2 regions of the Streptomyces sp. CNH287 genome follow, and region 2 is predicted to be linked to the other one. Evidence: predicted binding sites of a transcription regulator. Region 2 holds the regulator's gene; the other holds the start of a gene.

Region 1 (14,181 bases), on a different contig from region 2:
CCGCTGCGGCCACCACGTGCTGGGCGACGTTCGTCGGCCCGAACGCGAGCATGTAGCAGTCCGTTTCGCCCAGCTCCTCCGCGAGAACCCGCGCCTCATCGAACCACTCGTCGGCGTCCTGCCCGCCGGTGCGGAGCGCCGTCAGCTGCCCGCCCTTCAACAGCAGGCCACCGCGCATGGCACGCGTCTCCGTCGTCCCGTCGCTCTCCAGATCCCGCAGCCCCTGGCGCACCAGCCGCAAGCCCTGCTCCAGCGCAGGCCCCTCCGCCGAGAGCTGAGCGCGCTTCAACCGCTCCGCTGCGACCTGCCGGGGGTCGCCGCTCTGCGGCGCGGCCATGGCCATGCGCGAGAGCGCGAGGCGCGCCAGGTCCATGTACCCGAACTTGTAGGCCACCGAGAACGCTCCGATCGCCGCCTCCGCCTGGAGCCAATGCGCCCGCTCCCGGTCACGGCCCGGCGAGGCATGCAGGAGCACCGCGCAGGAGGTCTCCGCAAGCAGCGCCGGGGTCTCCTGCGCGAGGGTGGCGTACTCGGAGACGGCACGTAGCTGCCGTGCGCGCTCGATCGCCGCTTCCAGCTCCGGCAGCGGGCGCGGCGGCGGATCATCGTCGTCGGGCATGATGCCCCAGTCGTCGAGCGCGTTGGACAGCGGCGCGATCAGCCGGTCCATCTGGTCCCGGCGCAGCTGCTCCATGTAGGGCTGGCCGTGCAGGACGTGCACGCTCACGCTGAGAGCACGGGCCGTGGCGGCGATGATCTGGCCGCTGGGGACCCTGTCGCCGTTCTCGATGCGAGAGCATCGAGGGGGACACGTGGGCGCGATGGGCGAGTTCGCGGAGTGAGTAGCCACGGAGGCCGCGGATCTCCTGAATGCGCGTGCCGATGTGCGTGCCGGTGCTGTCAGGCATCCTGGTGCTCCGTTCTGAACGCGACACCCAGAACGGTACGCCCGGCACACACCCGACGGTAGCGAGCGACTTCCGCCCGGCGGCGCCGCCAACTCACGTCGATCAGCGCTCGTCGGGGCCGAAAACGCGATGCGAACCGTATCGGCCGGCCCCTAGAGTGGCGCGCATGCCGATGACCGCCTCGCCCTCGTCCGCGTGCCCTGCGTGGAATGTGCGGGTGCACACGGACCGGCGGTCCCCGCTGGGGGCGCCGGACCAGCTCTTCGAGCGGCTGGTCCCGAGGGTGCGCGACGGCTTCGGACTCGTCGGCGTGGACGGCTGCCCGCCGGTCCTGGCCATCGAGCTGCCGCGAACCAGCCGACCGTCATGACCGGTGAGCGCCTCATGCTCATCCAGAGCGACGAGTTCCGAGCGATGGCCGAGCGGGTGCTGCGGACCTTCGAGCTGACGTCCCGCCTGAACGCCCTGCCCTTCGACGACGAGGCGGGCAAGGCGGAGCTGTTCGAGCAGATCCTCGGCAGACCGCTGCCGCCGCGCGTGACGATCCACCCGCCGTTCTTCACCGACCATGGACTCCGTCTCGACCTGGCCGAGCGCGTCTTCGTCAACCAGAACTGCACGTTCCTGGACTACGCCGGTATCCGGCTCGGTGAGCGCGTGCTGGTGGGCCCGAACGTCACGTTCCTCACCAGCGGGCACCCGGTCGATCCCGAGGAGCGGCGGCTGTACCTCACCGGCGCGCCCATCGACGTGGCGGAGAACGTGTGGATCGGCGCCGGTGCCACGATCCTGCCCGGCGTCACCATCGGCCGGGACGCCGTGATCGCCGCCGGCGCGGTCGTGGCCGACGACGTGCCGCCCGCCAGCCTGGTCACTGGCTCCAAAGCCACCGTGCACCGGCGGTGGTGACGTGCCGACCGGGCCGCCGACACCTCCCACCACCGCCCGCAACCAACCATCCCGTACAGAAGGAACACGATGAACAACAGCCCCACGGCGTCGTCGAGCACGGACGAGCACGGCCGTCCCGAGTTCCCTCAGCGCGAACAGGCGATCATCCTCATCACCGGCATCCAGGCTTCCGGGAAGTCGACGGTCGCGCAGGCACTGGCCGAGCGGCTGGCGTGCTCCGTGCACGTGCGCGGGGACCAGTTCCGCCGCATGGTGGTCAACGGCCGCGCCGACATGTCCGCCGAGCCCAGTGACGAGGCCGTCCGCCAATTGCGGCTCCGTCACCAGCTGACCGCGACCACCTGCGACGACTACTTCCGAGCCGGCTTCACCGTGGTCGCACAGGACGTCATCCTGGGCGAGCACCTGGCCCAGACCGTCGCGCAGATCCACAGCACTCCGCTGCTGGTCGTCGTCCTCGCGCCGGAACCCGAAGCCGTCCTGGAGCGCGAGGCCGTCAGGGCCAAGAACGCCTACGACACGCTGACCGTCCACGGTCTCGACAAGGTCCTGCGCGAGGAGACCGCACACCTCGGCCTCTGGATCGACACCTCGTCCCAGACTCCCGCCGAGACCGTGGACGAGATCCTTGCCCGCGCCTGGACCGAGGCCCGCGTCGGGGAGCCGCGAAGCTGATCGAGCAGGCAGCGCGCCGCCCCCGCCCGGCAGTGGTGACGGCCTCCCTCCCCCACCGGGGTGAGGAAGGGAGGCCGCCCGGGAGGCCCGTCAGGCCGCGACGGGGAGGTGCACGGATGCGGACGCCGGGGTCAGCGCCAGCTCCAGCACCCGGCGTACGTCGGAGACCGCGTGGACCTCCAGGCCCGCGAGCACGTCCGCCGGTACGTCGTCCAGGTCCGGCTCGTTCCGCTTGGGGATGATCACCGTGCTCACCCCGGCCCGGTGCGCCGCCAGCAGCTTCTGCTTCACGCCGCCCACCGGCAGCACCCGCCCGGTCAGCGAGACCTCACCCGTCATGGCCACGTCCGTACGCACCTGACGGCCGCTCAGCAGCGAGGCCAGCGCGGTGGTCATGGTGACGCCCGCGCTCGGACCGTCCTTGGGCACCGCGCCCGCCGGCACGTGCAGGTGGACGCCGCGCTCCTTGAGGTCGGCCACCGGCAGCTCCAGTTCGGCGCCGCGCGAGCGCAGGTAGGAGAGCGCGATGTGCGCGGACTCCTTCATGACGTCGCCCAGCTGGCCGGTGAGCGTCAGCCCACTGCCGCCCGTCTCGGGATCGGCGAGGGACGCCTCGACGAACAGCACGTCGCCGCCCGCGCCCGTGACCGCCAGTCCGGTGGCCACACCGGGGACGGCCGTGCGCCGCTCGGCCGGGTCCTGCGCCAACTCGGGCGTGTGGTGCGGGCGTCCGATGAGGTCGCGCAGCGCGTCCGGGTCGACCGTGAACGGCAGTTCCCGCTCGCCCAGTTCGTGTTCGGCGGCCACCTTGCGCAGCACCCGGGCGACGGCACGCTCCAGGCTCCGTACGCCCGCCTCGCGGGTGTACTCACCCGCCAGCTTGCGCAGCGCGGCCTCGTTCAGCGTGACCTCGTCGGCGCCCAGCCCGGCCCGCTCCAGTTGGCGGCCCAGCAGGTGGTCCCGGGCGATGGTGACCTTCTCGTCCTCGGTGTAGCCGTCCAGCCGGACGACCTCCATGCGGTCCAGCAGCGCCTCGGGGATGGCCTCCAGGACGTTGGCGGTGGCCAGGAAGACCACGTCGGACAGGTCGAGTTCAACCTCCAGGTAGTGGTCGCGGAAGGTGTGGTTCTGCGCCGGGTCCAGGACTTCGAGCAGCCCGGCGGCCGGGTCGCCGCGGAAGTCCGAGCCGAGCTTGTCGATCTCGTCCAGCAGCACGACCGGGTTCATCGAACCGGCCTCCTTGACCGCCCGCACGATCCGGCCCGGCAGCGCCCCGACGTAGGTGCGCCGGTGGCCGCGGATCTCCGCCTCGTCCCGTACGCCGCCGAGCGCGACGCGGACGAACTTGCGCCCCATCGCGCGGGCCACCGACTCGCCGAGCGAGGTCTTGCCGACGCCGGGCGGCCCCACCAGGGCCAGCACCGCGCCACCGCGACGGCCGCCGATGACGCCCAGCCCGCGGTCGGCGCGCCGCTTGCGCACCGCCAGGTACTCGGTGATCCGCTCCTTGACGTCCTCCAGCCCGGCGTGGTCCGCGTCCAGCACGCCCTTGGCACCGGCGATGTCGTACGCGTCGTCCGTCCGCTCGTTCCACGGCATCTCCAGCACCGTGTCCAGCCAGGTGCGAATCCAGCTGCCCTCGGGGCTCTGGTCGGAGGAGCGCTCCAGCTTGTCGACCTCCTTGAGGGCGGCCTTGCGCACGTCCTCGGGCAGCGCGGCGGCCTCCACCCTGGCGCGGTAGTCCTCGCCCTCGTCCTCGGGGTCGCCGTTCAGCTCGGACAGCTCCTTGCGCACGGCCTCCAGCTGGCGCCGCAGCAGGAACTCGCGCTGCTGCTTGTCCACGCCCTCCTGCACGTCCTTGGCGATCGACTCGGCGACCTCCTGCTCGGCCAGGTGCTCGCGCAGCGACTCGACGGCGAACCGCAGCCGCTCCACCGGGTCGAGGGTCTCCAGCAACCGCACCTTCTGGGCGACGGAGAGGAAGGGCGAGTATCCGGCGTTGTCGGCGAGCTGCGCGACGTCGTCGATCTGCTGCACCCGGTCCACGACCTCCCAGGCGCCGCGCTTGCGCAGCCAGCTGGTGGCGAGGGCCTTGTACTCCTTGACCAGTTCGGCGACGGCGCCGGGCGCGGGGGCGGTCTCGCCCGCCGCGGCTTCGGTGACCTCGGTGCCCGCCACCCACAGCGCGGCGCCGGGACCGGTGGTGCCCGAGCCGATACGGACCCGGCGCAGGGCCCGGATGAGCGCGCCCGGGTCGCCGTCGGCGAGGCGTCCGACCTGCTCGACCCGGCCGAGTACACCGATGCCCGCGTAACTGCCGTCGATCCGGGGCACCAGCAGCACCTCGGGCTTCCTGCCGTCCGGCGCGGCGGCCTGTGCGGCCTCCACCGCGGCGCGCACCTCGGTGTCGGACAGGTCCAGGGGCACCACCATGCCCGGCAGCACCACCTCGTCGGCGAGCGGCAGCACCGGCAGGGTGAGCGATGAAGACGTCGAAGCCATGATCTCTCCCTAAGCAGCCAAGTTGAGCTATGTCGACTCAATGCTCGGAAGAGGGTCGGATGTTCCCCGCCGGAGCGAATTCTGCTGTTCGCTCTCAGCGATCAGGGCGAACGGGCGATACTTCCCGTATGCCGCAGCCCGTCGCGCCCTTCACCGCGCCCACCCGCCGCGCGGCCCTGGCACCTCTGGCCGCTCTGCTGCTCGCCGCCACCGGGGCGGGCTGCTCGCGGGGCGGACCGGGGGCGCGCTCCGAGACGACGGCCGACGGGGGACCGTCCGCGTCACGCACCGGTCCCGCCACCGGCCGGCCGACAGACGCACCGGGCGGCACCGCGACGGGGGCTCCGCCCGTACAACCCACCGGGGCGCCCGCGTCATCCCGCCCGGGGGCGCCGGGGCAGGCGCCAGGACCGGCCGAGCTGGTCTCGCTGCGCGTCACCGGCGGCTACGCCGGGGTCGACCGGCGCATCAGCGTCCGCACGGACGGCACGTACACCGCCGTCCCGCACCGCGCCGAGAGCCGTGAGGGACGCCTGCCGCGCCCCCGGGTGGAGCGGCTGCGGCGCCTGCTGGCCGAGGCCCGGCTCGGCGGGCGGCCACCGCGCGCGGTCGACCCTCGCCTCCGCGACCAGCTCCGCTACCGCGTCGCTTACCGTGAGCACGTCGTCCTCACCGACCTGTCCGACCCGGTGAGACCACTGGCTGAGGCGATCGACCTGCTGGAGCGGGCGATCGGAGGAGGGAAGAGCGCGTGACCGCGCCGGAAGGGCTCACCGAGCCCGCAGAAGCCACCGCAGCCCCCCGCGACGCACCGGCGGGGACTGCCCCCGCCGCCCCCGAGGACACGGCCGTGCTCGACCGCCGGGAGGGCCCGTACGGCGAGGTGGTGCTGCGCCGCCAAGGCGGACTGCTGCAGATCATCGCCAACGGCTGCTTCCTGATGGACACCTCCGACGGCCGCTCGGAGCGGCTGCTCGTACGGGCCGCACTCGCCGAGTGGGCGGCCGGTCGCCCCGGCGGCGGCGCCCGCGGCGCGGGGCGCCCGAGCCTGCTGGTCGGCGGGCTGGGCGTCGGCTTCTCGCTGTGCGAGGCGGCGGCCGAGCCGCGCTGGGGGCGGATCACCGTCGTCGAGCGCGAGGAGGCGATCATCGACTGGCACCGGGACGGCCCGCTCGCGGCGCTGACCGCGCACGCCCTCGCCGACGCGCGCTGCACGCTGCTGCACACCGACCTCGTGTCCTGGATGTACGGGGCGGGAGCGGCACGTGCAGCACGTGACCCGCGTGAAGCGGGCGGCACAGCCGGTGAACGCTTCGACGTGCTCTGCCTCGACATCGACAACGGCCCCGACTGGACGGTCACCGACGGCAACCGCTCCCTCTACTCCCCCGCCGGGCTGGCCGCCTGCCGGACCCGCCTCACACCCGGCGGCGTACTCGCGGTCTGGTCCGCGCGGCACTCCGCCGACTTCGAGGACGCGTTGCGGGTTGCCGGATTCGACCGGGTCCGTACGGAAGAGATCCCAGTCGTCCGGGGCGTCCCCGACGTGGTGCACTTCGCGACGAGACCGGCGTAGCCGCAGCGCACGCAAGGCCCTTACGCTGCTGCCAGCACGTAACACTTCAATGCCACGGGGCAACGCAGGGGCGGCACCGAATGGACCAGACCAACAACTCATCCACGCACGGCGGTCACGCCGGAGCGACCACCCCGGGCGCCCAACGTCGCGTCCTGGTCGTCGAGGACGACCCGACCATCGTGGACGCCATCGCGGTGCGGCTGCGCGCCGAGGGATTCCAGGTGCAGACGGCGGGCGACGGCCCCGCGGCGGTGGAGACCGCCGAGACCTGGCAGCCCGACCTCCTCGTCCTGGACGTCATGCTGCCCGGCTTCGACGGCCTGGAGGTGTGCCGCCGGGTGCAGGCCCAGCGCCCGCTGCCGGTGCTGATGCTCACCGCCCGTGACGACGAGACCGACATGCTGGTCGGGCTCGGGGTCGGCGCGGACGACTACATGACGAAGCCGTTCTCGATGCGCGAGCTGGCCGCCCGCGTGCACGTGCTGCTGCGCCGCGTGGAGCGGGCGGCGCTGGCCGCGCACACCCCGCGCAGCGGGACGCTGCGGCTCGGCGAGCTGGAGATCGACCACGCCCAGCGCCGCGTCCGGGTCTCCGGCGACGACGTGCACCTGACCCCCACCGAGTTCGACCTGCTGGTGTGTCTGGCGCACTCGCCGCGCGCGGTGCTCTCCCGCGAGCAGCTGCTCGCGGAGGTGTGGGACTGGGCGGACGCCTCGGGCACCCGTACGGTCGACAGCCACATCAAGGCGCTGCGCCGGAAGATCGGCGCCGAGCGCATCCGTACGGTGCACGGGGTGGGGTACGCGCTGGAGACCCCGGCGCCCCTGGCCCCGGCGGCGGGCCACCAGGCGCCCGCACAGCCCGGCTCACCCGCCGCGTCCGGCTCGCCCGTGATCCCCGCCGCCGACGGAGCGTGACCTGCGGTGACACGACGGGCTCCGCGCCTGCACCGCGCCTGGAGCCGCTTCTGGGCGCAGACCTGGGAGGGCCTGCGCCCGCTGGATCCGTACCGCTCGGTCAAGGCGGCGCTCGGGGCGCTGGTGATCGTCTCGGTGGTGATCACGACGCTGCTGGCGCTCTTCGCGGTCCACTCGGAGACCGAGCTGCGGGTGATCACGATCCTGTCGATCATCGTGTCCCTGCTGATCACGCAGTTCGTCGCCCAGTCGCTCACCGCACCGCTGGACGAGATGACGGAGGCGGCCTGGGCCATGGCGCAGGGCGACTACACCCGCCGGGTGCGCGGCGGGCGGCGGGACGAGTTCGGCGAGCTGGCGGTCACCTTCAACCGGATGGCCGCCGACCTGGAGGCCGTGGACCGGCACCGCAAGGAGCTGGTGGCCAACGTCTCGCACGAGCTGCGCACGCCGATCGCCGGGCTGCGTGCCGTCCTGGAGAACGTCGTCGACGGCGTCTCCGAGGCCGACCCGGAGACGATGCGCACGGCGCTCCACCAGACCCAGCGCCTGGGCAAGCTGGTCGAGCACCTGCTCGACCTCTCCCGGCTGGACAGCGGGGTGGTGCCGCTGCACTCGCGGAGCTTCGAGGTGTGGCCCTACCTGGCGGGTGTGCTCAAGGAGGCCAACATGAGCAAGGGCCAGGGGCACGCGCGCACGGACGTGCACCTGCACCTGGACGTCTCCCCGCCGGAGCTGACCGCGCACGCGGACGCGGAGCGGCTGCACCAGGTCGTCGCCAACCTGATCGACAACGCGGTCAAGCACAGCCCGCCGCACGGCCGGGTGACGGTGCGGGCGCGGCCCGGCGGCGCCCCGCAGAGCCTGGAGGTCGAGGTGACCGACGAGGGTCCGGGCATCCCCGAGGACGAGCGCGACCGGGTCTTCGAGCGGTTCAGCCGGGCGACGAGCGCGGGCCCGGGGGGCTCACAGCCGGGCGACGGGGGCACGGGGCTGGGGCTGGCCATCGCCCGCTGGGCGGTCGACCTCCACGGCGGCCGGATAAGGGTGGCCGAATCCCCGCGCGGCTGCCGGATACAGGTCACCCTCCCGGGTCAGGCGCGCACAGGCGGTTGACGGGAGCGGGCGCGCCGACCGGCGCGGACGCCGCCGGTGACGCCGCAGAGCGGCCGTCAGTTCCGGTAAAGGCGCAGAACATCGTGTGTTTCCCGCCAAATCCTGCCCCGAAACCAGGCTTCTGATGTGACTTGCGCGACGTCAAGGCCGCCCGGACTGCACCGACCGGCCATGAAGGCGTAGCCTTTGCTTCCGCTGTCCACCATCTTTAGGAAGCGGAAGAGGGCGGTTGTCGCCGTGTCGTCACAGTCCCCCAATAGCTCGAGCATTTCGACCGATCAGGACGGTGAGGGGAAGCACCCCACCGCCGCGTTCGGCCCCAACGAATGGCTCGTCGACGAGATCTACCAGCAGTACCTCCAGGACCCGAACTCGGTCGACCGAGCCTGGTGGGACTTCTTCGCGGATTACAAGCCGGGTCCCGCCGGGGGGAGCCCCAAGGGCGAGGGCCATCCGGACGGCGCGCCCGGCGCGCAGGCCGACGGCGTGAGCAGCGGTACGCCCGCGGCGTCCGCCCCGCCCGCCGTACCGCAGACGGCGGGCCCGGTGGACGGCAAGGCCGCACCGGCTCCGCCCACCGCGGGGGGCCAGGCGGCTGCTGGCACCGCTCCGGCCGCCGCCGGCGCGCCGCAGGCCGCGGTCACCACCGCCCCCGCGAAGCCCGCACCGCAGGCGAAGCCCGCGGCGCCGGCCAAGCCGGCGGCTGAGGCCGAGGCCGCACCGGCTCCGGCCCCGGCTCCGGCGAAGCCCGCCGCACCGGCGAAGCCCGCCGAGGGCGAGGGCGGCCCGGAGTACGTCGCGCTGCGCGGCCCCTCCGCCGCCGTCGCGAAGAACATGAACGCCTCGCTGGATCTCCCCACCGCCACCTCGGTGCGCGCGATCCCGGTGAAGCTGCTCATCGACAACCGCATCGTCATCAACAACCACCTCAAGCGCGCCCGCGGCGGCAAGGTGTCCTTCACGCACCTCATCGGCTACGCCATGGTGCAGGCGCTGAAGGCGATGCCCTCGATGAACCACTCGTTCACCGAGAAGGACGGCAAGCCCACCCTGGTCAAGCCGGACCACATCAACCTCGGGCTCGCCATCGACCTGGTCAAGCCGAACGGCGACCGCCAGCTGGTGGTCGCCGCGATCAAGAAGGCGGAGACGCTCTCCTTCTTCGAGTTCTGGCAGGCGTACGAGGACATCGTCCGGCGGGCCCGCAGCAACAAGCTGACGATGGACGACTTCACCGGCGTGACCGCGTCGCTGACCAACCCCGGCGGCATCGGCACCGTGCACTCGGTGCCCCGCCTCATGCCCGGCCAGGGCCTGATCGTGGGCGTCGGCGCGATGGAATACCCGGCGGAGTTCCAGGGCACCGCGCAGGACACCCTGCACCGCCTGGGCATCTCCAAGGTCATGACGCTGACCAGCACCTACGACCACCGGGTCATCCAGGGCGCCGCCTCGGGCGAGTTCCTGCGGGTCATGCACCAGATGCTGCTGGGCGAGAGCGAGTTCTACGACGAGATCTTCGAGGCGCTGCGCATCCCCTACGAGCCGGTCCGCTGGCTCAAGGACATCGACGTCAGCCATGACGACGACGTCACCAAGGCCGCCCGGGTGTTCGACCTGATCCATTCCTACCGGGTGCGCGGCCACGTCATGGCCGACACCGACCCGCTGGAGTACAAGCAGCGCAAGCACCCCGACCTGGACATCACCGAGCACGGGCTCACCCTGTGGGACCTGGAGCGGGAGTTCGCGGTCGGCGGTTTCGCGGGCCGCACCATGGCCAAGCTGCGCGAGATCCTGGGCGTGCTGCGCGACTCGTACTGCCGCACCACCGGCATCGAGTACATGCACATCCAGAGCCCCAAGGAACGCAAGTGGATTCAGGACCGCGTCGAGCGGCCCCACGCGTCACCGGAACGTGAGGAGCAGCTGCGCATCCTGCGCAGGCTGAACGCCGCCGAGGCGTTCGAGACGTTCCTCCAGACCAAGTACGTGGGCCAGAAGCGCTTCTCGCTGGAGGGCGGCGAGTCGGTCATCCCGCTGCTGGACGCGGTGATCGACGCGGCGGCCGAGGCGCGGCTGGACGAGGCCGTGCTCGGCATGGCCCACCGCGGGCGGCTCAACGTGCTGGCCAACATTGTCGGCAAGTCGTACGCCCAGATCTTCCGGGAGTTCGAGGGCAACCTCGACCCGAAGTCGATGCACGGCTCCGGCGACGTGAAGTACCACCTGGGCAACGAGGGCCTCTTCACCGGCCTGGACGGCGAGCAGATCAAGGTCTCGCTCACCGCCAACCCCTCCCACCTGGAGGCCGTCGACCCGGTCGTCGAGGGTGTCGCGCGCGCCAAGCAGGACATCATCGGCAAGGGCGGCACGGACTTCACGGTGCTGCCGATCCAGGTGCACGGCGACGCGGCGTTCGCGGGCCAGGGCGTGGTGGCCGAGACGCTGAACATGTCGCAGCTGCGCGGCTACCGCTGCGGCGGCACCGTGCACATCGTGATCAACAACCAGGTCGGCTTCACCGCGGCGCCGGAGTCGGCCCGTTCGTCGATGTACTGCACCGACGTGGCGCGGATGATCGAGGCACCGATCTTCCACGTGAACGGCGACGACCCGGAGGCCGTGGTCCGGGTGGCCCGGCTGGCGTTCGAGTACCGGCAGGCGTTCAACAAGGACGTCGTGATCGACCTGATCTGCTACCGCCGCCGCGGTCACAACGAGATGGACAACCCCAAGTTCACCCAACCGGTGATGTACAGCCTGATCGACAAGAAGCGCTCGGTGCGCAAGCTGTACACCGAGTCGCTGATCGGCCGGGGCGACATCACCATGGAGGAGGCGGAGCAGGCGCTCCAGGACTTCCAGGGGCAGCTGGAGAAGGTCTTCACCGAGGTCCGGGACGCGACGACGCAGATGCCCGCGTCCGACGCCCCGAACCCGACGGCCGAGTTCCCCGTCGCGATGGACACCGGCGTGAGCCAGGAGGTCGTCAAGCGGATCGCCGAGTCCCAGGTCAACATCCCCGACCGGATCAAGGTCCACCCCCGGCTGATGCCGCAGCTCCAGCGGCGCGCGGCACAGGTCGAGGAAGGCACGATCGACTGGGCGACGGGCGAGATGCTCGCCTTCGGCTCCCTCCTGATGGAGGGCACCCCGGTCCGGCTGGCCGGCCAGGACTCCCGGCGTGGCACCTTCGGCCAGCGGCACGCGGTGCTGGTCGACGGCGACACCGGCGAGGACTACACGCCGCTGCTCTACCTCTCCCAGGACCAGGCCCGCTTCAACGCCTACGACTCGCTGCTGAGCGAGTACGCGGCGATGGGCTTCGAGTACGGCTACTCGCTGGCCCGGCCCGAGGCGCTGGTCATGTGGGAAGCGCAGTTCGGCGACTTCGTCAACGGCGCGCAGACGGTGGTGGACGAGTTCATCAGCTCGGCCGAGCAGAAGTGGGCCCAGACCTCCGGGGTCACCCTGCTGCTGCCGCACGGCTACGAGGGCCAGGGCCCGGACCACTCCTCGGCCCGGATCGAGCGCTTCCTCCAGCTGTGCGCGCAGAACAACATGACGGTCGCCATGCCGTCGCTGCCGTCGAACTACTTCCACCTGCTGCGCTGGCAGGTGCACAACCCGCACCACAAGCCGCTCATCATCTTCACCCCGAAGTCGATGCTCCGGCTCAAGGCGGCGACCTCCACCGCGGAGGAGTTCACCAGCGGCGGCTTCCGCCCGGTCATCGGCGACGACACGGTCGACCCGGAGCAGGTCCGCAAGGTCGTCTTCTGCACCGGCAAGGTCTACTACGACCTGGACGCCGAGCGGCAGAAGCGCGGTCTCAAGGACACCGCCCTGGTGCGCATCGAGCGGCTCTACCCGCTGCCGGGCAAGGAGATCCAGGCCACGCTGGCGCCGTACACCAAGGCGCAGAAGTACGTGTGGGCGCAGGAGGAGCCGGCCAACCAGGGCGCGTGGCCGTTCATCGCGCTCAACCTGGTCGACCACCTGGACCTGATCATCGGGGCGGCGCCCGACAACGCGGACCGGCTGCGCCGGGTATCGCGCTCGTCGTCCTCCTCGCCCGCCGTCGGCTCCGGCAAGCGGCACGCGGAGGAGCAGCAGCAGCTGTGCAACGAGGTCTTCGACCTCTGACGGACGGCACCCGCCCGCGCTCGCGCGGGTTCGCACGACGCGGCGGCGGCACCGGGAAGGTGCCGCCGCCGCGGTGCGTGCGGCCGGGCCCCGACCGGGCCCCTCGGCCGGTCAGCCGAGGTAGGGCTCGAAGTCCCAGTACGGGCGCACCCGCTGGCGTGCGGAGAGCGCGTGCGGGTGCTGGGCGCCCAGGGTGCGGCCCAGGCGCTGCAACGCGTCCTCCTCCAGCTTGCCCGCCTCCGTGCGCTCCCGCAGCGCCCGCAGGTCGGCGGCCAGCGCGACCTGGCTGGAGAGGGTGAGCGGGTGGTCCTCGCCGAGCGTCGCCCGGGAGCGCCGGAGGGTGTCCCGGGACAGCTCGGCGGCCTCTTCCAGGCGCCCGGTGAAGTTCCGGCCGCCCGCGGCGTTCAGCGCGCAGCCCAGGGTCGCCGGGTGGTCGTCCCCCAGCAGGGTGCGCAGCCCGGCCAGGGCCTGCTCGAACATGTTCAGCGCGCTGTCGCGGTAGCCCTCGGCCTGGAGGATGAGGCCGACGTTGGACTGCATGCCGGTGGGGACCGGGTGCGCCTGGCCCAGCAGCTTGCGGTAGCCGTCCTCCGCCTCCTCGATGAGGTCCTTGGCCTGCTGCACGTCGCCGTACTGGCGCAGGTAGTTCCCGAAGTCGCAGATCAGCGCGAGCGTGCTGAAGTGCGCCCGCCCGAACGCCCGTTCCTGCTGCTCCAGCAGGCTGGCCAGCACCGTGCCGGTGTCCTGCTTCGCCGCCCCGGCCCGGCGCTCGCACTGCACCAGGTTGTGTCGCGCCCACAGCGTCCGGGCGTGCTGCGCGCCGAGCACCTGCACATGGCGCCGCACCCCCAGCTCCTGCCGGGCCAGCGCCTCCTGGTAGCGGCCCATCAGGCGCAGGTCGCGCGCGCAGGCGTTGCCCGAGCTGAGGGTGTCGGGGTGGCGGGCGCGCAGCAGCGTCTCGCGGGTGCGCAGCGTCTGGAGATCCGTCTCGTACGCCTCGGCGTAGCGGCCGATCAGGCGCAGGCCGCCGGCGAGGTTGTGGTGCGCCAGCAGCGTCGTCCACTCGTCGGGGCCGAACAGCCGCTCCGCGGTGGCCACGACCTCCCGCTGGAGCTGGAGCGCCTCCGAGTAGTACCCCAGGAAACGCTGGTCGGCGGCGAGGCCGCTGGTGGCCGTCAGCAGCGCCTCCTCGTCGGCCTCGGGCTGGGCGCGCAGCCGCTCCAGACGGGCGCTGTCCAGGGCGTACGCCTCCCGGAAGCGCCCTGCCGAGCGCAGGATGTTGCCCTGCTGGGTGGTGAGGGAGAGCATCGCCGGGTCGTCGGGGTCGGTGCTCTCCGACCACTGCTCCCGAATCCGCTCGGCCAGGTCGGCCCCCACCTGGTACTCGCCCCCGGTGTAGCAGTAGCGGACGCAGTTGAGCAGC
Region 2 (14,181 bases):
AGAAGGTGCTCGGTGGAGACGAAGTCGTCGCCCAGCTCCTTGGCCCGCTGCGCGGCGTCGGCGATCACGGCCAGCAGCGCGCGGTCCGGCTCCGGGCGGCCGACGGTCGAGCCCTGCATGCTGGGCAGGGCGGCGAGGCGGCGCTCGGCGCCGGCGCGCAGGGCGACCTGGTCGGCGTCGAGCGCGGCGATCAGGTCCTGGACGTTCTCGTTGTCCTCGCCCTCGAGCAGGGCGAGGAGCAGATGGGCGGGCGTGATGTCGGGGTGTCCGCCGGACACGGCCCGTGCGTTGGCCGCGCTGATGGCGTCCCGGCTCTTGTTGGTCAGCTCGGCGTCCACAGTCGTGCGCTCCTCCTCGTCACCGGTGCTGTCGCATTGCTTGGCGCAAGTCGTGTTGCTTGGCACAACCTGCATTAAGTTGAGTCTATTCCACTCAAGGAAGTTCCCGTACGAAGTAACGCCGCGCGCGCTAGGTTCGTTCCCGTGATCACCGAAGAGACGGCCTTCCGCGACTTCTGGCGCGAGCGCCACTACTCCACTCTCACCACCTTTCGCCCCGACGGCACCCCGCACGTGGTACCCGTGAGCGTCACCTACGACCCCGCCGCCGGGATCGCGCGCGTGGTGGCGAGCGGGACCAGCCGGAAGGTGCGCAACATCGAGGCGGGCGGCGGACCGGGCGGCGGCACGGCGCGGGTCGCGCTCTGCCAGGTGCAGGGCCGCCGGTGGGCGACGCTGGAGGGGGCGGCGACCGTGCGCCGGGACCCGGCGCTGATCGCGGACGCCGAGCGGCGCTACGCCGAGCGGTACGGCCGCGACCCCCGGCCCAATCCGGCGCGGGTGCTCATCGAGATCGCCGTCGACCGCGCGATGGGCCGCCCGGGGTGAGCGGTGCGCGGCAGCGCCGTACGGGCCGTACGTGGCGGTGCGTGGCGGTGCGTGGCGGTGTGATCGCGGAAAGCGACGCTCCGGCCCGATTCACACATGGTTTATGCACCCCACGCACACAGTTGCGCACCGAAGCTCCCGCAGACCCCACCCCAGGCTCTACGCTGCGCACGGGGGCGAGCCGTGCCGCACACACGCCGCCCCCGCCACACCTGCCGACCGGCCGCACACTGGCTCCACATCCATGCAGCGGGGGTACAGCTTGGGTGCCAATGCGATGTCCGTCTTCGGAGTCTCTCCGGAAGAGGAAGAAATGTACCGTCATTTCTTGCGCAACCCGGACACTCCGGTCGAAGACATCCACCTCCGGCTGCACACCGACCGCGAGTCCGCCCGGCAGGCGCTGAACAGGCTGTACGAGCTGGGGCTGCTCCGCCCGTCCGGCCGGTCCGGCCGCCCCGACCCCGCCGCCCCCGGCCGCGTCTCCCCCACCAGCCCCGAGGCCGCCGTCTCCCGCCTGATGGACCGGCGGATGCACGAGCTGCACGAGGAGCTGCTGCGGGTGACCCGGTCACGCCACGTCATCGAGGCTCTACGCGCGGAGACGGACGCCCGCGTCCCGCCCCCGCAGGGCGTGGAGCAGCTGACCGAACTGCCGCAGATCCGCAGCCGCATCGACGATCTGGCCTTCTTCGCCCGGGACGAGATCCTCTCCGTGGAGCCGTACGCCGAGCTGTCGCCGGAGAACGTCGCGCACTCGCGCCCCCTGGACCTGCGCTGCCTGCGGCGTGGCGTACGCATCCGCAGCGTCGTGCTGAGCAAGGCGCTCAAGCACGGCCCCACGCTCCGCTACCTGCGCGAACTGGCCGCGAACGGCGCCATGATCCGCGTGGCCGACGACGTCTCCGAACGCCTGCTGGTCTACGACCGCCGCACCGCGCTGGTCCCCATCGATCCCGAACACCCCTCCCGCGGCGCGCTGCTGGCACACGAGAGCGGCCTCGTCGCCAACATCATCGCGCTCTTCGAGAAGATCTGGGACCAGGCCGGACCGCTGCCCCCGGCGCCCGACGACGAGCCGCCGAAGCCCCCCGAGCCCGCCCCGTCCGCGCTCTCCGCGATGGAACTGCGCGTGCTCCAGTCGATGGTGTCCGCGGGCAAGGACGAGACCGGCGCACGCGAACTGGGCATCTCCGTACGCACCTATCGAAGACACGTGGCCGACCTCATGCGCGGCCTGGGCGCCGCCAGCCGCGCCCAGGCGGCGCTGCTGGCCCGCGAACACGGCTGGATCTGACGCACCAGCGGATGCCGACGATCCGCGCTGAACACACCCGCTCCGTGCGGCGGATGGCAACCGGCTCAGACGTACGGGCCAGCCGGTCACCGCGGCTCACCGGACAGCCCTCAGCCGAAGTACAGGCCCTCCATGGCCCGTACCGCCTCCTCCGCATGCTGCACGCGGAACGCGGTGGCCCGCATCTCCTCCCACCCCCACGGGTCCGAAGGGCCCAGCGCCAGACCCGCCAGGCGTGACCACTCGATCTCGTTCCGTGCCTCGTCCAGGTCGACGCCGGCGTTGTCGAGCATCCAGCTCTTCAGAGCCAGCGAGGCGATCACCGCCTCCGGGTCGCCGCCGACGACGAACGGCTCGTCCCCGGGCCAGCCGGAGGCGTGGAACATGGCGCCGTCCGGCAGCCACACGAGGTCCTCGGTGTGCTCCATGCCACCGTGGTAGGCGACCCGGCCCACGATCCGCGCGTCGGGGAACCGCTCACGCAGCGCACCGGCCGCGGACCTGAGCGGCTCGTCGTTCCCGTCGCTCGCGAAAGCCGGATTCACGAGGCTCGACATGCCGCCCCACACGGCGGCATGGACGACGTCCAGATCGCCACGCACCGCTGAGGGCAAGGGAGTCTGCACGGAGCGCGGACCGAGGACCTCCCCCACCGCCTCCACACCCTCCGACGACTCGGCGAACGCCCGCGCCCGCGCCGGGTCTTGCGGCGGAAGGCCGCGGGCGTCGAGGCCGAACGGCGGGTGCATCACCGTCAGGTGGCACAGGCCCGTCGAGCCGCGAACTGTCCGGTCCGGCGCGGAAGTCCAGTACTTGGTATCGATCACACGGGCAACCGTAGCGACGGGGCGCGGCGGGGCTCACCCGGGCGCGCTCATCCCGTGTGCCCGGGCGAACTCGTCGGCGAGCATGCCCACGATGGCGAGATCGCCGTACTCGCCGCCGACGAAGAGATGCTCACGAAGGCGCCCCTCCTCGACGAAGCCGAGGCGGCGGTGAAAGGCGAGCGACCTCTCGTTGTGGGCGAAGACGTGCGCCTCGCACTTGTGGAACCGCCGCTCGGCGAACATGAAGCGCAGCAGCATCACCACGGCCTCCGTCGCGTAACCCCTGCCCCGGTGCTCGGCGGCGATCGTGACGCCGTACCGGAAGGCGCCCCCGCGCGCGTCCGCCGCGTACACGAGGACGCTGCCGACCGCCTCGCCGCTCTCGGCGGCCTCCACGATCAGCTGGAACCAGTCGCCGTCGGGCTTGGCCTCGGACCGCTCCTTCGCCCCGGCGCGGTAACTCTCGGCGGAACGGGGCGGGTGCAGCAGGTCCCCCAAGCCCTCCTCTTCCGCGCCGAACCGCAGGAGCGATTCCCAGTCCTCCGGCTCGACACCGCGCAGGCGTACCCGCCGACCCTGCCAGAACGAGTTCATCGCGCCATCAGATCAGGCGGCGGAGGCGTCGTCCACCGGATACTCCGCTCCCGGGGACCGCCTGTGACCTGCGGCTCAGCCCCCGGGCCCGGCGGCACGCCCCGGTGCTGCCACCCCGGCATCGCACCTCACGAGGTGGACGGACGCGGTCGGGCGGTCCAGCCGCGCAGGGCCGGGTCGGCCAGGACCCGGGAGACCGCCTCGCGGATCGCGTCGGGACCGCCCGTACCGGGCAGCTGGACACGCAGGCGGACCCGGTCCGGTTCCACCAGTGGCTCGCAGGCCCACCGGGCGGGGAGCAGCCCCAGCAACCGGACCGCCGTGGTCTCCGGGCTGGAGGCCGTGGGGCAGCGGCGCACGAGGGTGACCTCCACGTACGACTCGAAAGTGGCGAGGCCCACGGGCACGGTCCCGGCCGAGTCATCCGGCACGGTCCGCCTCCTTGGCGGCGGCGGGCAGCCTGACGGGGCGCCGGGCCGTCGCGGTCATCGCCGCGCGGCCGGTCGGCAACGCCGTGCGCACCGCCGGGCGGGTGCGAACTCCGCGCTGTGCCGGCCCGGTACGTCCGGCGGGCCGCCGCCCAAGGAGCTGGAACCGCACCGCCGTTACTGCCAGCCGTTGACCAGCGTGCCCGCGTCGGCGGTGGTCGCCGCGGCCGGGGCGGGCGGGGAGGAGGCGGCGGCCGTGCCCGCGGACAAGGCGAGGGCTCCCAGCATCAGCCCAGCGACGACGACGGCCTTGCGCACGGTCGTACGGGAGGCGAAGCGTGCACCCATGTCATTCCCCGATCAAACGAGCCTGGTTACCGGTCAGTTATGACCATGCCAGGGGGCGGAAGCGTCGCGAAGGGGAGCACGCTGTCAGCATGCTGCACCGGCCCCGCAGCATGCTGACAGGACGCGGGCAGCCCTGCGGGGGCCACGGGTGTCCGACGGCCGGGCGTCCGGCCCATAGCGGCGTGCGGCATCGCGTTCTCCACTACGCTCGCACGCAGCAGCGGGCCCCCGACTCCGGGCCCTCACCCCCCGGAAGGGAGCTTGTCGGTGCACAGACCCAGACGCCGGAGCGGAGCCGCCGCCGGAGCGGCACTCGTCCTGACCGCGCTGAGCGCCTGCTCGGGCGGTGGCGACGACTCACCGGACGACGCGAAGGAATCCCCCTCCGGCAGCGCCCACGCGACCCTCACCCCCGAGGCCACCCCGTCCGCCTCGGCCACCGCTTCACCCTCCCCCTCCGCCTCCGCCTCCGCCTCCGCCGAGAAGCCGAACGTGGGGGACCTGGACGGGAAGTGCGCCAAGATGGGCAAGGGCGTCCCCGAGGCGGCGAAGTACGAGGGGAAGGGCCCGCACACCGTGGTCGTCTTCCATGACGACTACGAGTCCGACACCTCCTTCTCCGGCACCTACGTGTTCTGGCAGGTGCGGTTCCCCAACCTCAAGATCTTCGAGGGCTCGGAGAGCCCCTCCGAGGTCGAGCTGATCGCCTGCGGCAAGGGCACCAAGGGGTCGCAGCAGCTCGGCTCGTGCCAGTACAACGCGCTCACGTCGAACAGAACCACCTACCCCATGTACTCCCAGACCTACGAGTACACCGTCTACGAGCTGCGCACCGGCAAGGTGGTGCGGACGGTCAAGGGCCCCGGGCCCGCCGGCACCGACGGGTGCCCGTACCAGCTCAAGACGAGCTACGGGGGCAAGAAGCCCACCCGGGTCTACGCGACCATGACCCGGGAGAGCACCCAGGCCCTGCTGCACGACGTCGTCAACGGCCCGGCCCGCTGACCGGTCCGCGCGCCCGGCACGCGCCGGCCCGGGTCACCGGCGCCGGCGCCCCGGGCGCCAGACGACCAGCGCGCTGGACTGCTGCACGTCCTGGTACGGCACCAGGTCACGCCGGTAGGACGCGTGCACCTGCGCCTCGCGCTGCCGCAGCGTCACCGCCGCGCCCTCCAGCGCCTGTTGGAGTTCGGCGGCCCGCGCCTGGAGCGCGGCCACCTGGTTCTCCAGCTCGATGATGCGCTTGATCCCGGCCAGGTTGATGCCCTCGTCCTGGCTCAACTGCTGCACTTGGCGCAGCAGTTCGATGTCCCGCGCGGAGTAGCGCCGACCGCGCCCGGCCGTGCGGTCCGGGGAGACCAGGCCGAGCCGGTCGTACTGGCGCAGCGTCTGCGGGTGCAGGCCGGAGAGCTGGGCGGCGACCGAGATGACGTAGACCGGTGAGTCGTCCGTCAGTTCGTACGGCTGCGGTCCCCCGAATCGGGGGCCTCGCCCACCTCGGCCGGTCATCTCAGTCTCCCTTCGCGGCCTTGAACAGCGCTGCTCTGGGGTCCTCGGCCGCCGTCGCGTCGCGGTAGGACTCCAGGGTGTCCCTCGCCTTGTCGCTCAGATCCTTCGGTACGGCCACCTCGACGGTGACCAGCAGGTCGCCCCGCGTGCCGTCCTTGCGGACCGCGCCCTTGCCCCGCGCCCGCATCGTACGGCCACCGGGCGTGCCCGGCGGGAGTTTCAGCGTGACCGGCGGGCCGCCGAGCGTGGGCACCTTGATCTCGCCGCCGAGCGCGGCCTCCGGGAAGGTGACCGGCACCGAGACGGTGAGATTGTCACCCCGGCGCCCGAAGACCGGGTGCTTGTCGACGTGGACGACCACGTACAGGTCACCGGCGGGACCGCCGCGCTCGCCCGGCGCGCCCTTGCCGCGCAGCCGGATGCGCTGCCCGTCCGAGACTCCGGCCGGGATGCGGACCTGCATGGTGCGCGAACTGGTGGCGCGCCCGCTGCCCTTGCAGTTGTCGCAGGGGTCCTGGGCGATCAGCCCGCGCCCCTTGCAGTCGACGCACGGGTCGGTGAGCGAGAAGCCGCCACCGCCGCCGCGGCTGACCTGGCCGGTGCCGACGCAGGTGGGGCAGACCCGCGGCGAGCCGTTCTTGTCGCCGGTGCCCGCGCAGGTCTTGCAGGCGGCCGAGGAGGACATCCGCAGCGGGACCGTCGCCCCGTCCACCGCCTCGGTGAAGCTGAGCGTCACCTCGGACTCGATGTCCTGCCCGCGGCGCGGCTGCGTACGGGTCGTCGTGCCGCCGCGGTTGAACAGCCCGCCGAACACGTCGCCCAGGCCGCCGCCGAAGCCGCCCGCGCCGCCGGGACCGCCCGCGCCGCCCGGGCTGCCGGGCCCGCCCTGGGAGCCGCCGAAGAGGTCGCCCAGGTCGAAGTTGAAGCTGCCCGCGCCGCCGCCCGCGCCAGGACCGGGACGGTAGCCGCCGTTCCCGAAGAGGGTGCGCGCCTCGTCGTACTCCTTGCGGCGCTTGAGGTCACCGAGCACGTCGTACGCCTCGGAGGCGTCCTTGAAACGCTCCTCGGCCTTGGCGTCACCGCGGTTGGCGTCCGGGTGGTTCTCGCGGGCGAGCTTCCGGTACGCCTTCTTGATCTCGGCCTCGGTCGCGTCCTTCGGGACGCCGAGAACCTTGTAGTAGTCCTTCTCGATGAAGTCCTTGGTACTCATCCCCGACGTCCCTCCTCCCGCTCAGCCATCCGACCGGCCGCCCGACCGGCGGTCAGCCTTCGTCCGTGCCACTGCTGTCCTCGTCGTCCGCACCGTCGTCCGCACCGGGCTGCCCCGGCTGGGCGCCGGGCTGCGGCTCGGCGACCCCGACCCGCGCGGGGCGGATCGTACGCTCGCCGATCCGATACCCCGGCTGGAGGATCTGCACGCACGTCGTCTCGGTGACATCCGGGGAGTACGAGTGCATCAGCGCCTCGTGCACCGTCGGATCGAAGGGCTCGCCCTCCTTGCCGAACTGCATCAGCCCCATCTTCGCCGCGACCATCTCCAGCGACTCGGCGACGGACTTGAAGCCGCCGAGCAGCTCGCCGTGGTCACGGGCGCGCCCGATGTCGTCGAGTACGGGCAGCAGCTCCGTCAGGAGGTTCGCCACGGCGATCTCCTTGACGGCGACGCGGTCCCGCTCGACGCGGCGGCGGTAGTTCTGGAACTCCGCCTGGAGCCGCTGGAGATCCTGGGTGCGCTCGTGCAGCGCCGTACGGACCTGGTCCAGCTGGGCCGTCAGCGCGACGTCCTGGCCGGAGGTCTTCGCACCGGCCTGGCCGGACGGCTTCTGCCGCTCCGCCCCGCCGCCGGAGACCTCTTGGGCCTCCTCCGGCTCCTGGGCGCCGGCTGCCTTCCGTGCTTCCTGGGTGTCCCCGGCCCGGCCCGCCGGGCCCGCCTCCTCGGAGGGGGCGGGCCCGGCGGCCTCCGCCGCGTCTTCAGGCTGTGTCTCCTGGGCGGCGTCGGCGGGGACTTCGGGCTCCTGAGGGAAGCCCGGGGTCTCCTCCGTCACGCGGCACCACCCTTGGGCTTCTCGTCGTCGACGATCTCGGCGTCCACGACATCGTCCTCGGCGCCGTCGCCCTTGGGCGCACCGGCGGCGTCCTGCGGGCCGCCCTCGGGGCCGCCCGCGGCCTGCGCCGCCTGCGCGTCGGCGTAGAGCGCCTGGCCGAGCTTCTGGCTGGTGGCCGCGACCTTCTCGGAGGCCTCGCGGATCGCCGCGGTGTCCTCGCCCTCGGCCGTCTCGCCGCCCTTGAGCTTCTCCTTGAGGTCGGCCAGCGCGGTCTCGACCTCGGACTTGACGTCGGCCGGGACCTTCTCGTCGTTGTCCTTGAGGAACTTCTCGGTGGTGTAGACGAGCTGCTCCGCCTGGTTCCTGGTCTCCGCGGCCTCGCGGCGCTTGGAGTCCTCGTCGGCGTACTGCTCGGCGTCGCGCATCATGCGCTCGATGTCGTCCTTCGGCAGCGCGGAGCCGCCGGTGACGGTCATCTTCTGCTCCTTGCCCGTGCCCAGGTCCTTCGCCCCGACGTGCATGATGCCGTTGGCGTCGATGTCGAAGGTGACCTCGATCTGCGGCACACCGCGCGGCGCGGGCGGCAGGCCCGTCAGCTCGAACATCCCGAGCTTCTTGTTGTACGCCGCGATCTCGCGCTCGCCCTGGTAGACCTGGATCTGCACGGACGGCTGGTTGTCCTCGGCCGTCGTGAAGATCTCGGAGCGCTTCGTCGGAATCGTGGTGTTCCGCTCGATCAGCTTGGTCATGATGCCGCCCTTGGTCTCGATACCGAGGGACAGCGGGGTGACGTCCAGCAGCAGGACGTCCTTGACCTCGCCCTTGAGCACACCGGCCTGGAGCGAGGCGCCGATGGCGACGACCTCGTCCGGGTTGACGCTCTTGTTGGCTTCCTTGCCGCCGGTCAGCTCCTTGACCAGCTCGGCCACCGCGGGCATCCGGGTGGAGCCGCCGACCAGCACCACGTGGTCGATCTCGGCCAGCGCGATGCCGGCGTCCTTGATCACGTTGTTGAACGGGGTCTTGCAGCGCTCCAGCAGGTCCTGCGTCAGCTGCTGGAACTGCGCCCGGGTCAGCTTCTCGTCCAGGTGCAGCGGGCCCTCGGCGGACGCCGTGATGTACGGGAGGTTGATGGTGGTCTCGGTCGAGCTGGACAGCTCGATCTTCGCCTTCTCCGCGGCCTCGCGCAGCCGCTGGAGCGCCATCTTGTCCTTGCCCAGGTCCACGCCGTGGCCGGACTGGAACTGCTTGACCAGGTGGTCCACGACGCGCTGGTCCCAGTCGTCGCCGCCGAGCTGGTTGTCGCCGTTGGTGGCCTTCACCTCGACGACGCCGTCGCCGATCTCCAGCAGCGAGACGTCGAAGGTGCCGCCGCCGAGGTCGAAGACCAGGATCGTCTGGTCCTCCTTCTCCAGCCCGTAGGCCAGGGCGGCGGCGGTCGGCTCGTTGACGATGCGCAGGACGTTGAGGCCCGCGATCTCACCGGCCTCCTTGGTGGCCTGCCGCTCGTGGTCGTTGAAGTACGCCGGGACGGTGATCACCGCGTCGGCGACCTTCTCGCCGAGGTACGCCTCGGCGTCCCGCTTCAGCTTCTGGAGCACGAAGGCGCTCATCTGCTGCGGGTTGAAGTCCTTGCCGTCGAGGTTGATCTTCCAGTCGGTGCCCATGTGGCGCTTGACCGACCGCACCGTGCGGTCGACGTTCGTCACCGCCTGGCGCTTGGCCACCTCGCCGACCAGCACCTCGCCGTTCTTCGCGAAGGCGACGACGGACGGCGTGGTCCTGGCGCCCTCGGCGTTGGTGATGACGGTGGGCTCACCGCCTTCGAGAACACTGACGACGGAGTTCGTCGTACCCAGGTCGATGCCGACCGCACGTGCCATTTCAGTCCTCCAGAGAAGCCTTGAGTGAATCTGGCTCAAGAGTGCACGACCGCGATCGGCAAGTCAAATGACCTGAGCGGAGGACGCTCAACTCTTATGCCGCCTTTACAGGCATGGCACACCGCTCACGACGTCATTGCAGGTCACGGCCTCACGAGCCGAGGCGGGAGGGCATACGGCGGGGGAATCACACCGTCCGGCCGCTCCCTCCAGCTTCGCGCACCCGACCTCCAAATAGTTGTTTGACTGTGGGCGTGCGGCACGCGCAGACTCCCGGGGTGACCCGCACCCCGACCCCGCCGCGCGGCGCGCTCCTGGGCCCGCTGCGCCACCGCCGCTTCCGTCATCTCGCCCTGGGCCGCACGCTGACCTACTTCGCCAACTCCATGGCCCCCCTCGCGCTGGCCTTCGCCGTCCTGGACCTGGGCGGGTCCGCGGTGGAGGTCGGCCTCGTCGTGGGCGCCCGGTCGGCGGCGAACGCCCTGCTGCTGCTGTTCGGCGGCCTGCTGGCCGACCGGCTGCCGCGCGGCCTCGTACTCCAGGGGGCGAGCCTGGCCGCGGCCCTCGCCCAGGGCGCCGTAGCCGCCGTGCTGCTGCTGGAGGCGGCCACGCTCCCGCTGCTGGTCGTGCTCAGCGTTCTGAACGGGGCGGTCTCGGCCGTCTCCATCCCGGCCTCGGCCGCGCTCACCCCGCAGACCGTGCCCGCGGCCGAACTGCGCGGCGCCAACGCACTGGCCCGGATGGGCCTCAACACCGGGATGATCGCCGGGACCTCGCTCGGGGGCATGACCGCCGCGCTGCTCGGTCCGGGCTGGGCGCTGGCGGCCAACGCCGCCGCCTTCCTGTGCGCCGCCGCCGCCTACCGCCGGGCGGGCTCCGGCCTGGCCGCGCCCCGTACCGGCGTGGACGGCGCAGGCGTGGACGGCGCAGGCGCAGGCGCGGGCGCGGCGGAGGGCGCCGCACCCCGGCCCGGCCTGCGCCACGCGCTGCGCGAACTGCGCGAGGGCTGGCGGGAGTTCGTCTCCCGCACCTGGGTGTGGGTGGTCGTCCTCCAGTTCTTCGTGGTCAACGCGGTGGCCGCGGGCAGCCTCCAGGTCCTCGGACCTGCCCTGGCCGACGAGACCTTCGGGCGTACGGCGTGGGGCTTCGTGCTCGGCACCCAGATGGCGGGCGCGCTCGCGGGCGGCTTCGTCGTCGCCCGTTCGCGCGCGCGGCACGCGCTGCGCATCGGCGTCGCCGTGGTGGCGCTGGACGCCCTGCCGCTGGTCGCGCTGGCGCAGTCGGCCGACCTGGCGATCCTGCTGGCCGCGATGTTCGTCAACGGCATGGCCATCGAGCAGTTCGGCGTCGCCTGGGACCTCTCGCTCCAGGAGAACGTCCCCGAGGACAAGCTCGCCCGCGTCTACTCGTACGACGCGCTCGGCTCGATGCTGGCGCTGCCCGTCGGCGAGATGGCGGCCGGGCCGCTCGCGGAGCAGATCGGGGTGCGGGCGACGCTGCTCGGCGGCACCGCGCTGGTCGCCGTCGCCACGTGCGCGGCACTGTGCAGCAAGGAGGTGCGCTCCCTGACCGTTCGCGGGCTTTGACCGGCTTACCGGCACCGCCGCATACTGGGCCGATGCCCGAACCGCGCTCCCGCACCGCCGTCGGCGGGCTCCGGGTGCTGGCTCATCCCCTGCGGCTCCGGCTGCTCTCCCTGCTCACGGGCGCCGCGTTCAGCGCCGCCGAGGCGGCCCGCGCGCTCGACGAGACCCAGGCCAACGTCAGCTACCACCTGCGCAGGCTGCACGCCGCCGGGCTGGTCGGGCTGGTGGAGCAGGTCGACGTACGGGGCGGGCGCGCCAAGCGCTACCGGCACGACCCGGACACCGGCGGGCGTCTCACCACGCAGAGCCCCGAGGAGTACCTGCTGGTCGCCGCGGCGCTCGGTGAGGAGCTGCGCCGCCGTGCGGCCGACCGGTCGCCGGCCGGAGAGGGCGAGCTGACCGACGCGGAGCTGTGGATGGACCCCGCCGCCTGGGAGGCGATCCGGCGGCACGCGCTGGAGCTGAGCGAGGAGCTGCACACGGCGGCCCGGCCGCCGCGTACGCCCGGCACGGTGCGGGTGAGCGCGACGATGGTGCTGTTCGAGATGACGGGGGGCGGCTCCTCCGACGGCGACGGCGGGCCTCAGCCCGCGGACGCCCCGCGGCCCGCCTGAGCCCCCTCCGCGCCCCCGCCCCCGCCCACGTCCTCCTTCGGGCACCACTCCACGGCGACGATCGCCGCGTCGTCCCCCAGTTCGCCGCCCGAGTGGCGGTCGACCGCCCGCAGCAGTTCATCCGGCAGCGCGTAGGTGTGCACGTCCAGCAGGTCGTCCACGTGCGGCAGCAGGGGGAAGAACAGCCCGTCGGCGTCCCGCGCCTCGGTGATGCCGTCCGTGTAGAGCAGTAGCCGGTCGCCCCGTCCCCAGAAACAGGTGTGCACGGGGAAGTCGTCGAAGAGCTGGTGTGCCAGGCCCAGCGGGGGCAGCGGGTCACCAGCGTGCACGTAGTCGGCCGACCGGGCCGTCAGCAGCAGTGGCGGCGGATGGCCGAGGTTGACCACGCGCAGCGCCGGGCCCACGAACTCGATCACGATCGCGGTGACGAACAGCTCCGCCGCGTCCGGCGTCGCCAGGCCCATCTCGGCCTGCCACACCCGCTCGAAACCGTCGTCCCTGCCGCCGCCGTCCCCGCCCGCCTCCGCGCCCGCTTCCTCGTCCTCGCCGGTGCTCCGCACCAACAGCGTGACGGCCTCCGAGCAGCGCAGAGCGATCCGCCCCAGATCCGCCTCGTTCCGCGCGGCCTCACGGAAGGCGCCGAGCACCGCGGCGGCGGCCCGTACGGCGGGCAGGCCCTTGCCGCGCACGTCGCCGATGATCAGCCGGGTGTGGTGGTGCGGGCCGCCGGCGACCGCCTCGTAGAGGTCGCCGCCGATGCGGGACTCGGACTCCGCCGTCACGTAGCGCGCGGCCAGCCGCAGTTCGCCCGCCCGGCGGGGCATCGGCCGCAGCAGGGCGAGCTGGGCGGCGGCGGACACCCGGCGCACCTGCGTCAGCCGCGCCTCGTTCCGCACGCGCGCACGGCTGGCGGCCAGGCTCACGACGCTCACCAGCAACACCGCGCCCAGCGCCGTCAGATGCTGGTCGAGGTCACGGGTGTCGTGACCCACCGTACGGGCGACCGCCACGGCCGTCGCCGCGACCGACACCCACAGCACCGCGCGCGGACCGCCCCGGATGGCGGCGATGGCGGGGGCGGGGGCGAGCAGCGGGCCGATCCGCACCTCGTCGAGGTCGAGCAGAACCCGGATCACCTCGACGACCGCGACGACGCCGATCAGCACCCAGGGCAGGGTCAGCCACAGACGTTCGTGCTCGTGACCCGCCAGCTCTTGCCCCTTTTTTCCCTTTCTGTCATACATCGTGGGGAAACCCTAGCTCAGCGGCCCTCGCGACGCAGATCACCGCACAGCCGGGTGCGGCCCCGCTGGGATAGTGGGTAGTCTCGTACGAGCCCAATAAGTTACCGCTTAGTAAATAAGCTCGCCCCGCAGGTCCGAGGAGCCCTCATGCAACTCGCGGCGATCGTCGTTTCCCTGGTGCTGCCCGTGGTCGGCATCGCCCTGTTCGCGCGCGCCCTCCACCAGATCTACCGCACGATGGCGCTGGGCCAGCCGGTCCCCGCCGGCCTGCGCACCGACGAACCGGTGCAGCGCACGCTCACCCTGGCGCGGGAGTTCCTCGGGCACACCCGGATGAACCGCTGGGGCATCATCGGGTTCGCCCACTGGTTCGTGGCGATCGGCTTCTACACGCTCCTGCTGACCATCGTGAACGCCTTCGGGCAGCTCTTCCAGGCCGACTGGGTCCTGCCGGTCATCGGCACCTGGCTGCCGTACGAGATGTTCGTCGAGTTCATCGGGACGATGACGGTGGTCGGCATCCTGGTGCTGGTCGTCATCCGGCAGCTGAGCAGCCCCTCCAGCGCGGGCCGCAAGTCGCGCTTCGCCGGCTCGAAGACCGGCCAGGCGTACTTCGTCGAGGCCGTGATCATCACCGTCGGGCTGGCGATCCTCACCCTGCGCGGACTGGAGGGCGCGCTGCACCACGTCGAGGGGTACGAGGCGGCGTACTTCCTCTCGTACCCGCTGGTCGCCGCCTTCGGCGGGCTGAGCGAGAGCACGCTCCAGAACGTGGTCTACCTGACCGCCACGATCAAGATCAGCGCGTCGTTCATCTGGATGATCGTCATCAGCCTCAACACCAATATGGGCGTGGCCTGGCACCGCTTCCTCGGCTTCCCCAACATCTGGTTCAAGCGCGAGGCGCGCGGCGGCAGCG

Evidence for each region. Region 2 encodes HspR, which represses chaperone genes until heat shock. Its sites were predicted from a motif close to TTGAGNNNNNNNNNCTCAA; they were not measured.
Region 1: a site for HspR is predicted at 5,020-5,038, ahead of lon (endopeptidase La). Genes of this name have one in related genera too.

Annotation. Positions count from the first base shown of each region.
Region 1 is NZ_AUKQ01000005.1:378,714-392,894, reverse strand. Features, by position in the region: gene H299_RS40295 (XRE family transcriptional regulator) at 1-721, opposite strand, end outside; gene H299_RS38995 (helix-turn-helix domain-containing protein) at 603-908, opposite strand; gene H299_RS39525 (hypothetical protein) at 1,075-1,278, shown strand; gene H299_RS0108100 (DapH/DapD/GlmU-related protein) at 1,275-1,817, shown strand; gene H299_RS0108095 (AAA family ATPase) at 1,887-2,495, shown strand; gene lon (endopeptidase La) at 2,586-4,997, opposite strand; gene H299_RS37450 (hypothetical protein) at 5,126-5,752, shown strand; gene H299_RS0108080 (class I SAM-dependent methyltransferase) at 5,749-6,573, shown strand; gene H299_RS32815 (response regulator transcription factor) at 6,654-7,493, shown strand; gene H299_RS0108070 (sensor histidine kinase) at 7,500-8,609, shown strand; gene H299_RS0108065 (multifunctional oxoglutarate decarboxylase/oxoglutarate dehydrogenase thiamine pyrophosphate-binding subunit/dihydrolipoyllysine-residue succinyltransferase subunit) at 8,847-12,758, shown strand; gene fxsT (FxSxx-COOH system tetratricopeptide repeat protein) at 12,870-14,181, opposite strand, start outside.
Region 2 is NZ_AUKQ01000012.1:197,218-211,398, reverse strand. Features, by position in the region: gene clpB (ATP-dependent chaperone ClpB) at 1-338, opposite strand, end outside; gene H299_RS0113825 (TIGR03618 family F420-dependent PPOX class oxidoreductase) at 483-887, shown strand; gene H299_RS0113820 (LuxR C-terminal-related transcriptional regulator) at 1,150-2,184, shown strand; gene H299_RS0113815 (DUF6333 family protein) at 2,295-3,011, opposite strand; gene H299_RS0113810 (GNAT family N-acetyltransferase) at 3,045-3,605, opposite strand; gene H299_RS0113805 (hypothetical protein) at 3,734-4,036, opposite strand; gene H299_RS39610 (hypothetical protein) at 4,211-4,381, opposite strand; gene H299_RS34045 (hypothetical protein) at 4,649-5,386, shown strand; gene H299_RS0113785 (heat shock protein transcriptional repressor HspR) at 5,420-5,890, opposite strand; gene dnaJ (molecular chaperone DnaJ) at 5,892-7,100, opposite strand; gene grpE (nucleotide exchange factor GrpE) at 7,153-7,935, opposite strand; gene dnaK (molecular chaperone DnaK) at 7,932-9,818, opposite strand; gene H299_RS0113765 (MFS transporter) at 10,097-11,404, shown strand; gene H299_RS0113760 (helix-turn-helix domain-containing protein) at 11,437-12,018, shown strand; gene H299_RS34040 (PP2C family protein-serine/threonine phosphatase) at 11,988-13,262, opposite strand; gene H299_RS0113750 ((Fe-S)-binding protein) at 13,410-14,181, shown strand, end outside.